DNA from 4 places in the Luteibacter sp. 329MFSha genome. Region 3 is predicted to be linked to each of the others. Evidence: riboswitches for the same ligand, from Rfam matches in the RefSeq annotation. Region 3 holds a riboswitch; each other region holds the start of a gene.
What was found. Region 3 has a riboswitch for cobalamin ahead of metE (5-methyltetrahydropteroyltriglutamate--homocysteine S-methyltransferase). Riboswitches for the same ligand answer to the same signal wherever they lie in the genome.
Positions count from the first base shown of each region.

Region 1: another riboswitch for cobalamin. It lies ahead of BMW54_RS15650 (TonB-dependent receptor domain-containing protein); the one in region 3 lies ahead of metE (5-methyltetrahydropteroyltriglutamate--homocysteine S-methyltransferase).
Region 2: another riboswitch for cobalamin. It lies ahead of BMW54_RS17205 (ribonucleoside-diphosphate reductase subunit alpha); the one in region 3 lies ahead of metE (5-methyltetrahydropteroyltriglutamate--homocysteine S-methyltransferase).
Region 4: another riboswitch for cobalamin. It lies ahead of btuB (TonB-dependent vitamin B12 receptor); the one in region 3 lies ahead of metE (5-methyltetrahydropteroyltriglutamate--homocysteine S-methyltransferase).

Region 1 covers NZ_FOJE01000004.1:2,473-6,714, forward strand. Annotated here, with positions in the region: gene BMW54_RS15645 (TonB-dependent receptor) at 1-1,078, opposite strand, end outside; cobalamin riboswitch at 1,425-1,665, shown strand; gene BMW54_RS15650 (TonB-dependent receptor domain-containing protein) at 1,814-3,694, shown strand; gene BMW54_RS15655 (efflux RND transporter permease subunit) at 3,822-4,242, shown strand, end outside.
Region 2 covers NZ_FOJE01000005.1:29,965-34,206, forward strand. Annotated here, with positions in the region: gene BMW54_RS17200 (response regulator) at 1-1,652, opposite strand, end outside; cobalamin riboswitch at 1,815-2,027, shown strand; gene BMW54_RS17205 (ribonucleoside-diphosphate reductase subunit alpha) at 2,195-4,242, shown strand, end outside.
Region 3 covers NZ_FOJE01000002.1:286,374-290,615, reverse strand. Annotated here, with positions in the region: gene BMW54_RS12575 (glycosyltransferase) at 1-1,252, opposite strand, end outside; cobalamin riboswitch at 1,337-1,555, shown strand; gene metE (5-methyltetrahydropteroyltriglutamate--homocysteine S-methyltransferase) at 1,745-4,036, shown strand.
Region 4 covers NZ_FOJE01000002.1:11,274-15,515, reverse strand. Annotated here, with positions in the region: gene BMW54_RS11355 (hypothetical protein) at 1-371, opposite strand, end outside; gene btuB (TonB-dependent vitamin B12 receptor) at 393-2,270, opposite strand; cobalamin riboswitch at 2,384-2,621, opposite strand; partial or broken gene BMW54_RS11345 (acyltransferase) at 2,633-3,721, opposite strand; gene BMW54_RS11340 (REP-associated tyrosine transposase) at 4,098-4,242, shown strand, end outside.

The DNA of each region.
Region 1 (4,242 bases), on a different contig from region 3:
CGCCGAGACCCGTCACCTCGAGGAGGTGGTTGTCGGTGATGTTCCAGTCGATCTTGGCCATCCACTTCGTGGCCTTGTTCTCCTGGTAGGTCTTCTGCGGCGCGGTGATGACGCTGGTCGACTTGCTGTTCGAACGGGTGAAGTCACCCGCCGCGAACAGGAACAGCTTGTCCTTGATGAGCGGACCGCTGATGTAGCCGGTGTACTGCGTATCGGTGCTCTTGTTGCCGGAACGCGTCTGGTAGAGCGTGCCGTTCTTGCGATAGATGTTGCGCGGGCTCTGGCGCAGGCCGGCCGGCTGGAAATACATGCCGACGCCGCCCTTCCATTCGTTGCCGCCGCGCTTCGTCACGATGTTGATCACGCCGCCGGTCGAACGGCCGTATTCGGCGCCGTAACCACCCGTGAAGATCTGCTGCTGGTCGATCGCGTCGTACGGCAGGCTGGTGAAGCCGAGGCCCGTCAGCGCGTTCGTGACCGCGTAGCCGTTGATGTAGTACTGGTTCTCGGATGCCGACGAACCACCGAACGAAGCGACGTTGCCGTAGCGGCTGTCGCCGGAGATCACGCCGGGCGCGAGCAGCGCCGCGGCGGTCACGTCGCGGGCGAGCGGCAGCTTCTGCAGCTGCTCGGACGTCAGCACCGTGCGCGAGTCGACCTGCGAGACGTCGATGGCGGGCAGTGCGTTGCCGGTGACCTGGACGCCTTCGAGCGTCTGGGCTTCGCCACTGCTGGCGACCGCGCCACCGAACGATACGTCGACGCCGCCCAAGCTCACCTGCACGTTGTCGCGCGTCTCGGCGGTCTGGCCATTGCGTTCGACGGACACGCGGTAGCGGCCGACCGGAAGCGAGCTGGCGCGATAGCGACCGTCGGCGTCGACGCCGACGTCGCGCGTGAGGCCGGTATCGAGGTTCTGCAGGTGCACGACGGCACCTTCCGGCTGCGCGACGCGACCGAAGACATTACCCGACGCATTGGACTGGGCCAGGACGGCACCGCTCGCGAAGCAGAGCGCGAGGGCTGAACAGAGGGCGGAGCGGCGGATCGCTACGGCGCGATAGTCGGAACGTTGCATGTTTGTCTCCCCAGGAAACCGCAAGAAAAGCCGGTCACAAAGCGCGGACCGGACGTTGTTCTCGATTGCCGTAAACCACGTCTCGCCAGCCTGTTCCCCTCCCGGGAAATCCAGCCGCCGGGACGCGTTCTCCCCGTGGCGTAATAAATCGCCCCCTTACGGCAATCTGTTACGGTTGTAATCGAATCATTTTGCGATGGTCAAGTGCATGTTAAGCCTCATTACAACAAATTGCGCTTTTTCAAGGGTTTGCTTGTTATCTGCCATCGTGCGGTAAACGTTTACGTGAATCGCGGCCAGGTCCGCTCCTACCGATCGGCGCAGTGACTTTCGGGGCCCTGCGCGGTAGCATCCGCGCCGTTCGGGTGTCCCGCTGGCGTCGGCCAGGGGATGAAACGGGAAGCCGGTGCGCCACGTCGTTCGTGGCAAGGCCGGCACTGCCCCCGCAACGGTAAGCGTCGACGGATGGCCCCGGTCAGGGGCCCCGTGGAACCGGTCACGCGCCACTGCGAAAGCGGGAAGGCACCGGTTCCGGCCAGTCCTGGCACGCGCGAGTCCGGAGACCGGCCCGATGAAGCGACCCGCCCCTTGCCTGGCGGGCGCTCCTGTTTCGGTCGATTCGCGGAGGGCGGATCCGGACAGCCGCCGGGTCTCGCTTCCCGTTCGCCGTTCGTGCCCGTCCTCCTCGCGCGACCTTTCGTATGGCCGCGTCACGCGGCGGAGGAAGACGGTTCCATGAAGAAGACCCTGCTCGCGACGGCCTTGCTGTCGTCCATCGCCATGGCGCACGCCGCGGACACCCCCGATCAGCTCGATGCCGTGGTGGTGACCGCCAACCGCGCGCCGACGCCGGTGGACGACGTGCTCGCACCGGTCACCGTGATCACGCGCGAGGACATCGAGCGCCTGCAGCCGGTCGAGCTGCGCGATCTGCTCACGGGCCTGCCGGGGGTCAACGTGGCCAACACCGGCGGCATCGGCCAGCAGACCTCGTTGTTCATGCGCGGCACGAACTCCGCGCACACGCTGGTGCTCGTCGACGGCGTCCGCGTCGGTACCGTGGGTGCGGGCCTGCCCGCCTACGAGCAGCTGCCCGTCGACCAGATCGACCGCATCGAGGTCGTCCGCGGGCCGCGTTCGTCGCTCTATGGCTCCGACGCCATCGGCGGCGTCATCCAGATATTCACCCGTCACGGGCAGGCCGGCGAGGCGCCGACACCGTCGCTCTCCGTCACCGGCGGCAGCCACGGTTACACGGCAGGACAGATCGGGATCTCCGGCGGCACGCGACACGCCTGGTACAACGCCAGCCTCGGCGGCCAGTACACCTCGGGCATCAATGCCTGCCGCATCGGCGCGGGCACGGCGTTCCAGGGCTGCTTCACCGACGAGCCCGATCACGACGCGTACCGCACGTACAACGGCGCGCTCTCGGGCGGCTACCGCTGGGACGACGGCACCGAGTTGACGGGCAGCTGGCTGCGCAGCAAGGGCGACATCGAATACGACGGCGACTTCCAGAACTTCACCCGCCGCTCGCAGCAGGTGGCCGGCGCGAAGCTCGCCTTCGATGCGATGGCCGACTGGCGCATGTCGCTGAGCCTCGGCCAGAACCAGGATCGCGCGGACAATTACCTCGACGGCGCGGACAAGACGCTCGACTTCGTCGATTACGGTGTCGACAAGGCGCGCGTGGGTTATCTGTATTCGAAGCGCAACCAGGCCACCTGGCAGAACGACTTCACGCTGGCGAAGGACCAGACGCTCTCGGTCGGCGTCGACTACCAGCAGGAAAAGCTCAAGAGCGATACGGATTACCTCAAGGACACCCGTAACAACACCGGCGTGTTCGCCCTCTACCAGGGCGTGTTCGGGCCTCACGAGATCCAGCTCTCGGCGCGCCACGACCACAACACGCAGTTCGGCAATCACACCACCGGCTCGGCGGCTTACGGCTTCCGCTTCGACAACGGCATGAAGATCACGGCCTCGTACGGCACGGCCTTCCATGCGCCGACCTTCAACGACGAGTTCTACCCGTACGGCGCGCCGGTCGACCTGAAGCCGGAGAAGTCGCGGACCGCGGAGATCGGCCTGTCCGCCCGTCCCGGCGTGTGGAACTGGGCGGTCAACGCGTACCAGACCACGGTGGACGACCTGATCGGCTTCGACGCGAACTTCCTCCCGATCAACGTGAGCAAGGCGCGCATCCGCGGCCTCGAGGGCCAGGTCGGCGCCGATGTCGACGGCTGGCACGTGCGCGGCTACCTGACGTTCCAGCAGCCGGAGAACCGCGACGACGGCGTCCAGAAGGACAACCTGCTCGCCCGCCGCCCGCGCCGCATCGCGCGCGCCGACCTCGACAAGGACCTCGGTCCCGTCACCGTCGGCGGTTCGGTGTACTCGGCCGGCTACAGCTACGACGACGCGGCCAACACCCGCCGTCTCGGCGGCTACGCGACGGCCGACCTGCGCGCGACCTGGCACCTGGACACGGCGTGGAGCGTGCAGGGTCGGGTCGCCAACGTGGCCGACAAGCGCTATGAGACCGCGTCGTACTACAACCAGCTCGGGCGGACGTATTACCTGACGGTCCGCTATTCGCCGGTGCGCTGAGACCGATCCGGAACGGGGCACCCCTGCCTTCCGGCAGGGGCCCCACTAAAGGCACACGCGACGAAACGCGCATGAAGTCATAAAGTTCGCGGGCGCGGGGTGTCTTCCCGCGATCACAGGAAGTGTCGTGAACTTTTTCGCACCATTCATCCGCCGGCCCATCGGCACCTCGCTGCTCGCGGCGGGCCTGACGCTGGCCGGCGCCATCGCATACATGCTCCTCGGCGTGGCGGCCCTGCCGTCGATCGAGGTGCCGGCGGTGTTCGTCAGCGTCCAGATGCCGGGCGCCAACGCGCAGACGATGGCCTCGACGGTCATCGCGCCCCTCGAGCGCCATCTGGGGCAGATCCCCGGCGTCGACCAGATGTACTCGAACAGCTCGGAGAACGCCGGGTTCGTGCGGGTGCGCTTCAACCTCGATCGCTCGACGGATGCCGCGGCCCGCGACGTCCAGGCCGCGATCAACGCCGCCGCGGCCGACCTGCCGGCGGGCATGCCGACGCCGCCGCAGTACTTCAAGTTCGACACCGGCCAGATCCCTGTGCTGC
Region 2 (4,242 bases), on a different contig from region 3:
CTCTCGAGCATTTCGCTGATCGACATGCGGATCAATGCGTCGTCCTCGACCACGAGCACGCGCAGCGGCGCTACGCGGTCCGATTCCGACGGAGCCACCGCCGCGATGGGATCCGCCGGGCGCTGCCGCGTGGCGAGCACGTGACGGACACGGCGCGCCAGCTGATCGCGCGTATAGGGCTTGCTCAGCAGCTCGACGCCCTCGTCGAGACGGCCGCCGTGGACGATCGCGTTTTCGGTATAGCCGGAAGTGAAGAGCACGGCGATGCCCGGCTGCCGCTCGACCGCCTTGCGCGCCAGCTCGGGGCTGCGCAGCGTGCCAGGCATGACGACGTCGGTGAACAGGAGATCGATCGCGATACCGCTTTCGATGATCGAGAGCGCGCTCTGCGCGTCGCGCGCCTTGAGCACGCGATAGCCGAGGTCGCCGAGCATGCCGACGACGGTCTCGCGCACGGCGTCGTCGTCTTCCACGACCAGCACGGTTTCGTCACCACCACGCACGCCTTCCTCCTCGACCGCGACGACGCGGTCCTCGCTCTGCGTCGAACGCGGCAGGTAGATCTTCACGGTGGTGCCGTGGCCGGGTTCGCTGTAGATCTTCACGTGACCGCCGGACTGCTTGACGAAGCCGTACACCATGGACAGGCCCAGGCCCGTGCCCCGTCCTTCGGGCTTGGTCGTGAAGAACGGTTCGAAGACCTGCTCGATGATCTCCGGGGGAATGCCGGTGCCCGTATCGGTGACCGCGATCATCACGTACTGGCCCGGACGCAGATCGCCATGGGCGTCCGCGTACGTCGCGTCCAGCAGCGCGTTGCCGGCCTCGATCGTGAGCTTGCCCTGCCCTTCCATCGCGTCGCGGGCATTGATCGCCAGGTTGAGCAGCGCGTTCTCCACGTTGCCCGGGTCGATGAGCGTGTTCCACAGGCCGCCCGCGACCACGGTTTCCACCTCGATGGCCTCGCCGAGCGCGCGCCGGAGCAGGTCGTCCATGTCGCGGACGAAGCGGCCGATGTTCACCACCTTGGGCGCGAGCGGCTGGCGGCGGCCGAAGGCGAGCAGCTGGGCGGCGAGCTTCGTGCCGCGCGTGACGCCGGCCATGGCGTTGGCGACGCGACGCTCGGCGCGCGCGTTGCCGGCGATGTCCGCCCCGAGCAGCTGGAGGTTGCCGCTGATGACCTGCAGCAGATTGTTGAAGTCGTGCGCGACGCCGCCGGTCAATTTGCCGATGGCGTCCATCTTCTGGGCCTGGCGGAGCTGGCCGTGGGTGATCCCCAGTGCCATGTCGCCGTCGCCCTGGGTCCAGCCACCATCGACCGCGCCCGCGGGCTGGAAGGTCCCGAGCACCACCGGCCCGAGGGTCTGATCGTTCCAGGCTTCGAAAGCGACCCGCCACGGGCCACCGGTCCCCGTCGCGATCTGGAAGCCGCGCGCGGTGTCTTCATCGGGCGCTGCCAGCGCCGCCTCGACGCGTTCGCGCCCCTCGGCGTTCCACATCGACAGGAAGCCCCCTTCGGGCATCCGGCCGGCGGCCCACGCGTTCGCGTACAGGATGTCCCCGGCGGGAGAAAGCGCCACGAATCCATAAGGAAGCGAATCGAGCGACCGGGAGATGAGGCTGTGGTCCTGCAGCGCGAGCGACGGGGGCATCGGGCCTCTATGGGTCCGCAAAAAGAAGTTCACAGTTTATCGTCGGACCCCGGTCAACTTTGTGTAGACGACCTTCACATCGTGCGAAGGGCGGCAGGGCGCGGCGTATCAGGGACATAGCAGGTGACCCCACATCTTGTGTTGACCCACCGCAGGTCCGCCTATATCGTGTGTCGCGTTGGTGTCCGGCGAGGCGCGACTGCCCGTCGGACTTAAAAGGGAATCCGGTGCGAATCCGGAACTGCCCCGCAGCGGTAAGTGGAAACGACCCCGTCATCAGCACTGGCCCTCCGGGGGCTGGGAAGCGACGGGCTAGGTCGGCCCGAAGGCCCTCGTCCACGAGTCCGAAGACCTGCCGACAGTCGGTGCCCAGCGCGGCGCCGATTCGTGGTGACGGCTTCCGCGGGGAGGCACGTCGCGGACCGGAGCGCCTTCGTGCGCGCTCCGTCGCGACCCTTTCCGCCCGGCCCGAACCGCGTCGAGACCCGTTCGAGGGAACGGGAGTCCGGACACGGCCCTGGGGCACGCCAATGACGATCACGATGGATTCCTCCGCGCGCGAGCGCACCGAGACGGCCGACGCCGCCGTCACCACTTCGACCACGGCCGCCAGCACGGCACCGGCCGCCGGCTACCGCAACGACGCGCCGCCGGCCTTCACCCTGACGCCCCCGCACAACCCGGGCCAGATGCGCGTGACCAAGCGCAACGGCGGCCAGGAAGCCGTGGACGTGAACAAGATCGTGCGCGCGGTGACGCGCAGCGCCGACGGACTGTTCGCGGTCGATCCCATGCGCGTGGCGCTGAAGACGATCGGCGGCCTCTACGACGGCGCGACCACCCAGGAGCTCGACCAGCTCTCGATCCGCACCGCGGCGGCGCTCACCGCCGAGGAGCCGGAGTACGGCCAGCTCGCCGCGCGCCTGCTCGCCGCCTTCGTCGACAAGGAAGTGTCGGGCCAGGACATCCACTCGTTCTCGCAGTCGATCTCGACCGGCTTCGAGCTGGGCATCCTCAACGAGCGCCTCCGCGATTTCGTGCAGGTGAACGCGCGCAAGCTCAACGACGCCGTCGATACCTCCGCCTCGCGCCGCTTCGAATACTTCGGCCTGCGCACGGTCTACGACCGCTACCTTCTGCGCCATCCGACGAAGCGGTTCGTCATCGAGACGCCGCAGTACTTCTTCATGCGCATCGCGTGCGCGCTCGGCGGGAACGACGTGGCCGAGACGCTCGAGCTGTACCGCATGCTCTCGTCGCTGGAATACCTCGCCAGCTCGCCGACGCTGTTCAACGCCGGCACCGCGCACGAGCAGCTCTCGTCGTGCTTCCTGCTCGATTCGCCGCAGGACGCGCTGGAGTCGATCTACGCCAAGTACGGCGACGTCGCGCAGCTGTCGAAGTTCGCCGGTGGCATCGGCCTCGCCTACTCGCGCATCCGTTCGCGCGGTTCCCTGATCAAGGGCACCAACGGTCATTCGAACGGCCTCGTGCCGTGGCTGAAGACGCTGGACGCTTCCGTCGCCGCGGTGAACCAGGGCGGCAAGCGCAAGGGCGCCGCCTGCGTGTACCTCGAATCGTGGCACGCGGACATCGAGGAATTCCTCGAGCTGCGCGAGAACACCGGTGACGACGCGCGCCGCACGCACAACCTGAACCTCGCCAACTGGGTGCCCGATCTCTTCATGCGCCGCGTGGAGACCGACGGCGACTGGTCGCTGTTCGATCCCAAGATCGTGCCGCACTTCGTCGACACGTGGGGTCCGGCGTTCGACGCCGCCTACGAGAAGGCGGAGGCCGACGGCCTCGCCGTCAAGTCGATCAAGGCACGCGAACTCTACGCCCGCATGCTGCGCTCGCTCGCGCAGACGGGTAACGGCTGGATGACGTTCAAGGACCGCTCGAACGCCACCAGCAACCAGACGGCGCTGGCGAAGAACGTCATCCACCTGTCGAACCTGTGCACCGAGATCCTCGAGGTGACCAACGAGAACGAGACCGCGGTGTGCAACCTCGGCTCCGTGAATCTCGCCCGCCATGTGGTCGACGGCGCGTTCGACTTCGACAAGCTCGCCGCGACCGTGCGCACCGCCGTGCGCCAGCTCAACCGCGTGATCGACCTGAACTTCTATCCGATCGCCACGGCGAAGACGGCGAACCTGAAGTGGCGCCCGGTCGGCCTCGGCGTGATGGGCCTGCAGGATGTCTTCTTCAAACTGCGCCTGCCGTTCGATTCGGACGAGGCACGCGCGCTGTCGACGCGCATCCAGGAAGAGATCTACTTCCACGCGCTGTCGATGTCGAACGAGATCGCCGAACGCGACGGCGCCCACCCGGGCTTCGACGAGAGCCGCGCCGCCAACGGCGAGCTGCAGTTCGACTACTGGCCGGCCGCGACGCCGACCGGAAAGGACGACCGCTGGGCGAAGCTACGCGAGAACATCAAGGCGAAGGGCCTGCGCAACTCGCTGCTGATCGCCATCGCGCCGACCGCGACGATCGCCTCGATCGCCGGCTGCTACGAATGCATCGAGCCGCAGGTGTCCAACCTCTTCAAGCGCGAGACGCTGTCGGGCGACTTCCTCGTCGT
Region 3 (4,242 bases):
TATCGGCCGCAATGCGCGCACCGTCCTCGCGCTGGATCACGCGCGCGGCGTCCGCGGCACGACGCGTCACCGCATCGTCGCCCAGCACTTCGCGCAGCAATGCCGCCGCGCGATCCGCCCGATAGCGGGATGCGCGCAGCACACGCCCGACGCCGAGTCGCTCGACGCGCGCCGCGTTGTCCGGCTGGTCGAAGCCGTGGGGCGCGACGAGTTGCGGGCGTCCCGCGCGAAGCGCTTCCTGCGTCGTGCCCACGCCACCGTGATGCACGACCGCCGCCGCGCGCGCGAACAGCGCGCCATGCGGCGCGTATTCCTGCACGAGGACACCTTCCAGCAACGCCGCCGGAAGACGCGCGCGCATCTCGGGCGATCCGGTCAACAACACCGCGCGCCGCCGCAGCGCGACGGAGGCCTCGATGCTTTCCCGCAGGAACGACGCCCCGGCGTGCACCGCGGCCGAGCCCAGCGTGTAGACGATCGGCGCATCGCCCGCGTCGAGGAACGCGGCGAGTTCCGGCGCGAGCCGGTCGCCGCCGGGCGCGTAACGGCACTGCCCTGTGATACGCGTTCGCGCGGGCGCATCCGGCGGGGGCTCGCCGAGCAGCGGGGAGTACATCGCGAGGACACCGTCGCGCGCGTGCTGTCCCTGATGGAACGGATCGCCCCACGGAGAAACCGGCGGCAGTCCCAGCGACACCCTGAAATCGCGTACCGGGCGCGTCCATGGCGCCGTGACGGTGCGCGCGAGGCGGCCCAACCATCCGCCGCGCCGTGGCGAACCGCGCAGGAACGTGTCGAGCCGCGCGTAGCCCGTCGCAGGCGGGTCCCACGCGGAAAGGAAGACGGCCGGCGACAGCACGGCCGAGAGCCATGCGAGCCGCCCCGTCTCGCCGATGATCTGCCCGGCGAACGCCAGCGTCGTCGTGACTATCGCATCGGCCTCCGCGCAGACGGGAGCGAGCGCGGCGTAACTTGCCGCGACGTCCGCCGCGGCGAGATCGCGCACGACGAAGCGCGGCCCGCGCAGGGGATGGAACGCGCGGGCCGCGAAGGCTGCCTTGTCCTCGGGTTCCGCGATCCCGCTGGCAAGGAGGAAGGCGAGTCCCGCCGCCGCGACGGCCTCCCGGTGGATCGCATGCGCGGCGACCGTGACCCGGTGCCCGCGCGCGACCAGCTCGCGCCCGACGGCCAGGAACGGAAACAGGTCGCCCTGCGACCCGACCGTGGCCATCACGATGTGTCGTCCCGCCATGCCTCGCTCCTTTGCCGACCAGGGCATTCTCGCGGCTACCGCGTGCACGGCGCGCGCGCATTGACTTGCCGGCCGTCGACGACTACCTTGCCGGCTGCCAGCGGTCTTTATCTCGATATTCGAATAGAGAGATAAAGCTAAGAGGGAAGCCGGTGCGATTCCGGCGCTGCCCCGCAGCGGTATGTGGAGACGAACCCGTCACAGGCACTGGATCGATGGCGATCCGGGAAGCGACGGGCGAGGCGACGCCCCACGGCGTCACATCCACGAGCCCGAAGACCTGCCGCCGGCCGGAGCGCATGCGTCGTCATGGACGCGTCCGTTCCGTCCGACCTGGGTGCCGTCGAAAGACGGGCGCCCGGTTCGCCCGCGGGGGCGAAGGTCGACGGTCATCCCTCATGACGCGGCCCACCGGCACGCATCGCGTGCGGGTGGACGGCGGCGCGTGGGCGGCCGCCCTTCCCTCCTCTTTTCCCCGAAGAGGATCCATGCATGCCACACGTCACCTACCCCGGATTTCCCCGCATCGGCCGACGCCGCGAATTGAAGCGCGCGCTCGAAGGCCACTGGAAGGGCGAAGTTTCCGCCGATGAACTGCAGTCCGCGGCGCGCGAACTGCGCCTGCGGCACTGGTCGCTCGCTTGCAAGGCGGGCGCCGATAGCGTGTCGGTGAACGATTTCTCGCTCTACGACCACGTGCTCGACGCCGCCGTGACGGTCGACGCCATTCCGCCGCGCTACCGGCGGTTGCACGAGCAGGATCCGCTGGCGGGCTACTTCGCCATGGCGCGCGGACACCAGGACGATACGTTCGACCTGCACGCGCTCGAGATGACGAAGTGGTTCGACACCAACTACCACTACATCGTGCCGGAGCTGTCCGCGGAACAGACGTTCCGCGCCCGGCCGGCCAAGGTGGTCGCCGAATTCCGCGAGGCCATGGCCGCGGGGCACGTGGCGCGCCCGGTGCTGCTGGGACCGGTCACGTTCCTTCGTCTGTCCAAGACCGTCGACGGCAGCGATCCGCTCGCCCTGCTCGACGCGCTGCTGCCCGCGTGGATCGACGTGCTCCACGCGCTGGCCGACGCCGGCGCGGACTGGGTGCAGGTCGACGAGCCCGCGCTCGTCCTCGATCTCGACGAGCCGACGCGCGAGGCCTACCGCCACGCGTATGCGCGGATCGCGGAACGTTCGCGCGCACGCATCCTCCTCGCCACGTATTTCGGCGACCTCGGCGACAACCTCGACCTCGCCGCCTCGCTGCCGGTCGCGGGCATCCATGTCGACCTCGTCCGCGGTGGCGCGTCGGTCGATGCGTTGATCGACGCGCTGCCTCGCGACACCGTGCTTTCCGCCGGCGTCCTCGACGGACGCAACATCTGGCTCAGCGCGCCCGAGGCTGTCCTGCCCCGCGTCGAGGCACTGCGCGATCGCCTCGGCGACGAACGTCTCTGGCTTTCGACATCGTGCTCGCTGTTGCACGTGCCGATCGACGCGTCGGAAGAGAAGCGGCTGCCGGGCGACATCGGTGCGTGGCTGTCGTTCGCGCGGCAGAAGATCGGCGAGTTGCGTCGTTACGCCGACGCCGTCGTCGGATCACCTTCCGCGCGCGAAGCCCTCCAGCGGCAGCAGGCGATCGTGGCGCGGCGCCTCGCGTCGCCGGACGTCGCGCGCGCCGATGTGCGTGCGCGTGTCCGTGGCCTCACGCCGCAGTTCGCTCAGCGACGTTCGGCGTACGCCTTCCGCGCCGCGGTCCAGCGGGAGCGGTTCGCCCTGCCCGACCTGCCGACGACGACGATCGGTTCCTTTCCGCAGACCGCCGAATTGCGCAACGCCCGCGCCGCGCACCGCGCCGGCAGGCTCGACGACGCGTCGTACGCCGAGGTGCTGCGCGACGAAGTACGTCGCGCCGTGCGCTTCCAGGAGGAGGCCGGCATCGACGTGCTCGTGCATGGCGAGCCCGAGCGCAACGACATGATCGAATACTTCGGCGAGCAGCTGGCGGGCTTCGCGTTCACGTCGCTGGGCTGGGTGCAGAGCTACGGCTCGCGCTGCGTGAAGCCACCGGTCATCTACGGGGATGTCGCGCGTCCCGCGCCCATGACCGTGGCGTGGTCCGCGTACGCCCAGTCGCTCACCGACCGGCCGATGAAGGGCATGCTCACGGGACCGGTGACGATGCTGCAGTGGTCGTTCGTGCGCGACGACCTGCCGCGCGACGAGGTCTGCCGACAGATCGCCCTCGCGCTGCGCGACGAGGTGCACGACCTGGAAAAGGCGGGCATCGGCATCGTGCAGATCGACGAGCCGGCGTTGCGCGAAGGCCTGCCGCTGCGACGCGCGGCGTGGTCGGCCTACCTCGCCTGGGCGGTGGACGCGTTCCGCATCACGGCGGGCGGCGTCAGCGACGGCACGCAGGTCCACACCCATATGTGCTACTCGGAGTTCAACGACATCATCGAGGCGGTCGCCGCGATGGACGCGGACGTGATCTCGATCGAGACGAGCCGCTCACGGATGGAGCTGCTCGAGGCCTTCACGACCTTCCGCTACCCGAACGGGATCGGCCCCGGCGTCTACGACATCCACTCCCCGCGCGTCCCGGCGGAGGCCGAAATGGCCGACCTCGTGGCCAGGGCGCTCCAGGTCCTGCGCCCCGACCAGCTCTGGATCAACCCGGACTGCGGCCTGAAGACCCGCGGCTGGCCGGAAGTCGCCGAGGCGCTGAAAGGCATGGTGACGGTGGCCCGGGCGGCAAGGGAGCGCCTGGCGGCCACAAGCTAGCCTAGCGCCCCCCTTGTAGGAGCGGACCTGGCCGCGACAGCCGTTCGCGTCAGTCCCGGAGTTCGCGCGCCAGCTCCAGGACTCCGGCGAAAAGCTGTCGCGGCCAGGTCCGCTCCCACAGCGGCGCGCCAGGTCCGCTCCCACAGGTCCGCTCCCACGGCGGCGCGCCCTGAACATCCATGCAACCGTCACCCCGCGGGGGTACC
Region 4 (4,242 bases), 280 kb from region 3:
GTCGCGCTGACGAGCAGCCCGCCGAAGACGACCAGGTGCGACTTCAGCGAGCCGTCGTAGCGCGGCGCGAGCAGGCGGCCGGCGTACCAGAGCACGGCGTAAGCCAGCGGCATGAACGAGTACGCGACGGTAATGCAGAAGTCGCTCACGCCCGCGTAACTCACCGAGTACCAATCGACGAGCACCGACAGGACGACGAAGCCGACGAAGGCCAGGTGCTTGCGCAGGTAGATGCCGCCGAGGAAGAACAGCGCCATCGACGCGTCGGGCAGGTGCAAGACATCGCCGAAATGGTGGAAGCGCGTGCCGATCATGATAAGCGCGAACAGCGCGGCGACGGCGGCGAACAGCGGGCGTGACAACGGTTTCATCGCATGACCTCGGTAGGTGGTTTACGAACGCGGCTGGTAACGCAGCGTGAGCATCCAGTTGCGGCCGGGCTGGTTGAACCAGCGCGCGGTCTCGTAGTGCCGGTCGAACACGTTCTTCGCGGCCAGCTCGACCTTCCACGCGGCGTCGATCGCATAGGCCATGCGCAGGTCGGTCAACGCATAGCCGCCCAGGCGATGCAGGTTGGCCGTGTCGTCGTAGCGATAGCCGGAGCCGAACACGCTGGCGCCGATGCTGAGGGCGCCGAAGCTGCGATCGACGTCGATGTTCGCGGTACGGCGCGCGCGACGCGGCAAGAGGTTGCCGCGCGAGGCGTCGTCGCCGCGATCTTCCGGCTGCAGCCACGTGGCGTTGCCGGCGAGACGCCAGTCGCCGAGGGTGGTGTCGCCGGACAGCTCGACACCACGGATGCGCGACTTGTCGATGTTGTTGGCGCCGCCGAACGGGAACAGCGGGCCGGTCAGGCTCGAGTCGAACACGATGAGGTGATCGATGCGGTTCTGGAACGCGCTGAACGACCAGTTTCCCCAGCCCGGGGTGCCGCGCAGCCCGAGCTCCCAGTTCCGCGACGTTTCCGGCTGCAGGTCCGGATTGCCGTAGTCCGGGTAGTACAAGTCGTTGAACGTGGGTGCCTTGAACGCCGTGCCGTAGCTGCCGGTAACGCGCAGCGACTTCGTGAGCGCGTAGCCGTATTGCAGGCTGCCCGTCGTCTTTCCGCCGAACTGGCTGTTCTCGTCCCGGCGCAGGCTCGCCTGCAGCGAGTTGTCGCCGAACTCCTGCTGCCACTGCGCGAACAGGGCATGGTTGCGCCGGGCGTCCACGAAGTAATCCGTGCTGCCCACGACGCGGTCGCGCTGCCAGTCGAAGCCGAGGGTCGTGAGGCCGGCCGCGCCACCCACACGGCCGATGTCGGCCTGCAACGAGGCGAGGTCGCGGTGCGTGTTGAACGTGTCGGCATAGTCGCCATACAGGTAGTCGGTGGACAGGTCTTCGCTGCGACCGACATTGGCCGTCACGAGCACGTCCTTCGCGGGCTTGTACCTCACGCGACCGCCAAGCACCTGCGTCGCCGACTCCGCGAAGTTGCTGCTGGTGCCGTCGTAGTGGTTGCGACCCTCGGTGCGCGTCGCGGTCGCGTCGGCGTCCCACTGTTCGTCGAAGCGCCAGCCGCCCTTCAGCGACAGCGCGTTGTTGCGGTAGCCGTCGCGATCCGGTTCGTACGTGTAGCAACCCGCGCCGCGCGGACTGGGCTTGCCGCGGCACGCGTTGATGCCGTCGGTCTTTTCATGGCTCGCCTCCACCGAATACCAGCCCTGCGTGCCGCGGCCGGCGAAGCCCACCGCGCCACGCAGCGTGTCGTAGCTGCCGACGCCGACGGAGACATTCGGTGCGAAGGCGCCCTGCGGATGGCGGGTGAAGATCTGGATGACGCCACCGAGCGCGTCGGAGCCGTACAGGCTCGAATAGGGACCGCGCACGATCTCGATGCGCTCGATCTGGTCGACGGGAATGTCCTGGAACGCGGCGGTGCCGGAGGTCGCGGAGCCGATCTTCACGCCGTCGACGAGCACGAGCACGTGGTCCGATTCCGTGCCGCGGAGGAACACGGACGTCGACTTCCCGGGGCCGCCGTTGTTCGCGATGGAGATGCCCGGCGTGGCGCGGAGGAGGTCGGCGAGCGAACGCGGCTGCAGGCGTTCGATCTCCGCGCGATCGATCACGGTGGACGCGGCGAGCACCTGGTTCTGCGTCTGCTCGGTGCGGCTGGCCGTGACCACGACACCGTCGAGGTCGGAAGAGGCGTCGGCGGCGAACGCCGCGACGGGAACGACGAGACCCGACGCGATGGCGACCGCGAGGGTGGAAGAACGAAACGACACTGGGTGACTCCCTGCGAACCGCACCGACCCGTGCGGCATGAATGGCGAGGGACGGACGCAGGAAGACGCGGGACTGCCGGCCGACGGCCAGCCACCCACGACATGGCCCTCCGCCTGTCCGGTGAACCCATGGCCGGTCTCCGGGCTCGCGAGCGCAGGGATGGAACCCTGCCGGACGGCGCCTTCCCATGTCTCGCGGACACAGTGGCTTCGATGCCGACCTCGTTGCTCGCCTACCGTTGCGGGGGCAGCTCCGGAATGGCGCGAGGCCTTAAGGCCACGCGCGTCACCGGATTCCCGTTTCAATCCGTGGCGCTGACGCCATGGATCACCTTGGGAGGCGGCATTGTAGCGGAAGCGTGACGACGGCGGTCACGCCAGCGCAGCACAGGGCGTTCCACCGCGTAGTGCAGCGCCGCGCCGCCGGCGAGCGTCGCGACGGCATAGAGGACGAAACGCGCGAAGCGATGGCCTTCCAGATGGCCGTCCAGAACGGAGTCCACGAGCGTGAAGACGCCCTTGTGGCTCAGGTAGAGGCTATACGACGCCGCCGCGAGCCACGCCGTGCCAGGCACCCGCAGTCTCGCCAGCCAGGTGTCGCCACTGGCTGCCGCGACGAACAGCGCCATAGCGAGCGCCAGCAGCGGATAGCCCACGACGCAGGGCCAGAAGTCGGTCCGCGCACCATCGAAGAGGACGAGCGCCAGCGCCAGGAGTGTAACCGCGGCGAGCAGCACGGTGCCCTCCCGTGCGTGCAGAAAGGCCATGGTCGCCGGCCGATAGACGCGGCACGCCGCCAGCACCACGCCCGCGAGCAGGCCGTCGAGGCGCGACCAGGTCGGATAGTAGAGGTAGCGCAGGTACGCCAGGCCGACGTTCGCGCCGGTCGCGCGCAGCGGCGCGATCTCGTGCTGCCATAGCCATGCCCGCAGGCACATGCCGCCCACGATCACCACCGTGCACATGACGACGAAACGCGCAGGTGACGATCCGCGGCTGCCGAGGATGGCGAGAAAAGGGAACAGGAGGTAGAAGTGCTCCTCCACGCAAAGCGACCAGACATGCGAGAAGGCGTAGTTGTCGCCGTTGTCGAAGAGCAGGTTGAAGGTGAAGGTCGGGAACTGCCACAACGGCTGCATGCCCGGCGTCTCGCGCCAGGCGGGCCAGCATGCGTAAAGCGCGAGCACGACGACGAACGCCGGAAGAATACGCGTCGCCCGACGCATGTAGAACGCGGTGAGGTCGATCGTCCCCCGATCGCGCAGCGCCACGAACACCTGCGAGCCGATCAGGTAGCCGCTCAACGCGAAGAACAGGTCGACGCCCATCCATCCGGAACGCTCCAGGAACCCGAAACCATCGCCTAGTCCGCCGACCAGGTAGCTGTGGAACAGCATCACCCAGACGATGGCGATCGCGCGCAGCGTGTCGAGTCCCGGCGTGCGTGGCATGGCGTGTGATCCCCCTGGCGATCGGACCATGATCGCGGCGGCGACGGCGTATTCCCTGCTCCGGCTGTGGCATTTCGCAGGCACGCCCACCGACTCGGCCATCGCGGCAACCCGTTGGAGCGGACCCGGCCGCGATCGGCGTCGCGACCACCTCCACGGAAAGCAACCGCCCCGTTGGAGCGGACCTGGCCGCGATCGACGTCGCGATCACCTCCGCCGAAAAGCATCGCGCCCAGGTGCGCTCCAACCCGCCTTCGTTGGAGCGGACCTGGCCGCGATTGGGCGCTACGACCACCTGGACGACGCGGGCCGCGCCTTCAGCGAGCGACGGCAAGCCTCCGTTTAACTCCGTACACGCATTGGCACATCGTTCGATATGCCCCATCGATCCGGAACCGCGCGACTTCGCCTCGGCAGGGCCTCGCTACCTGGCCAGGTCTACCTGGTTACGACCGCCGTCAACCGGCGATATCCGCTATTCGCTTGCATCGCATCCGCACGGGCGGCGAGTCGCGTCTGTC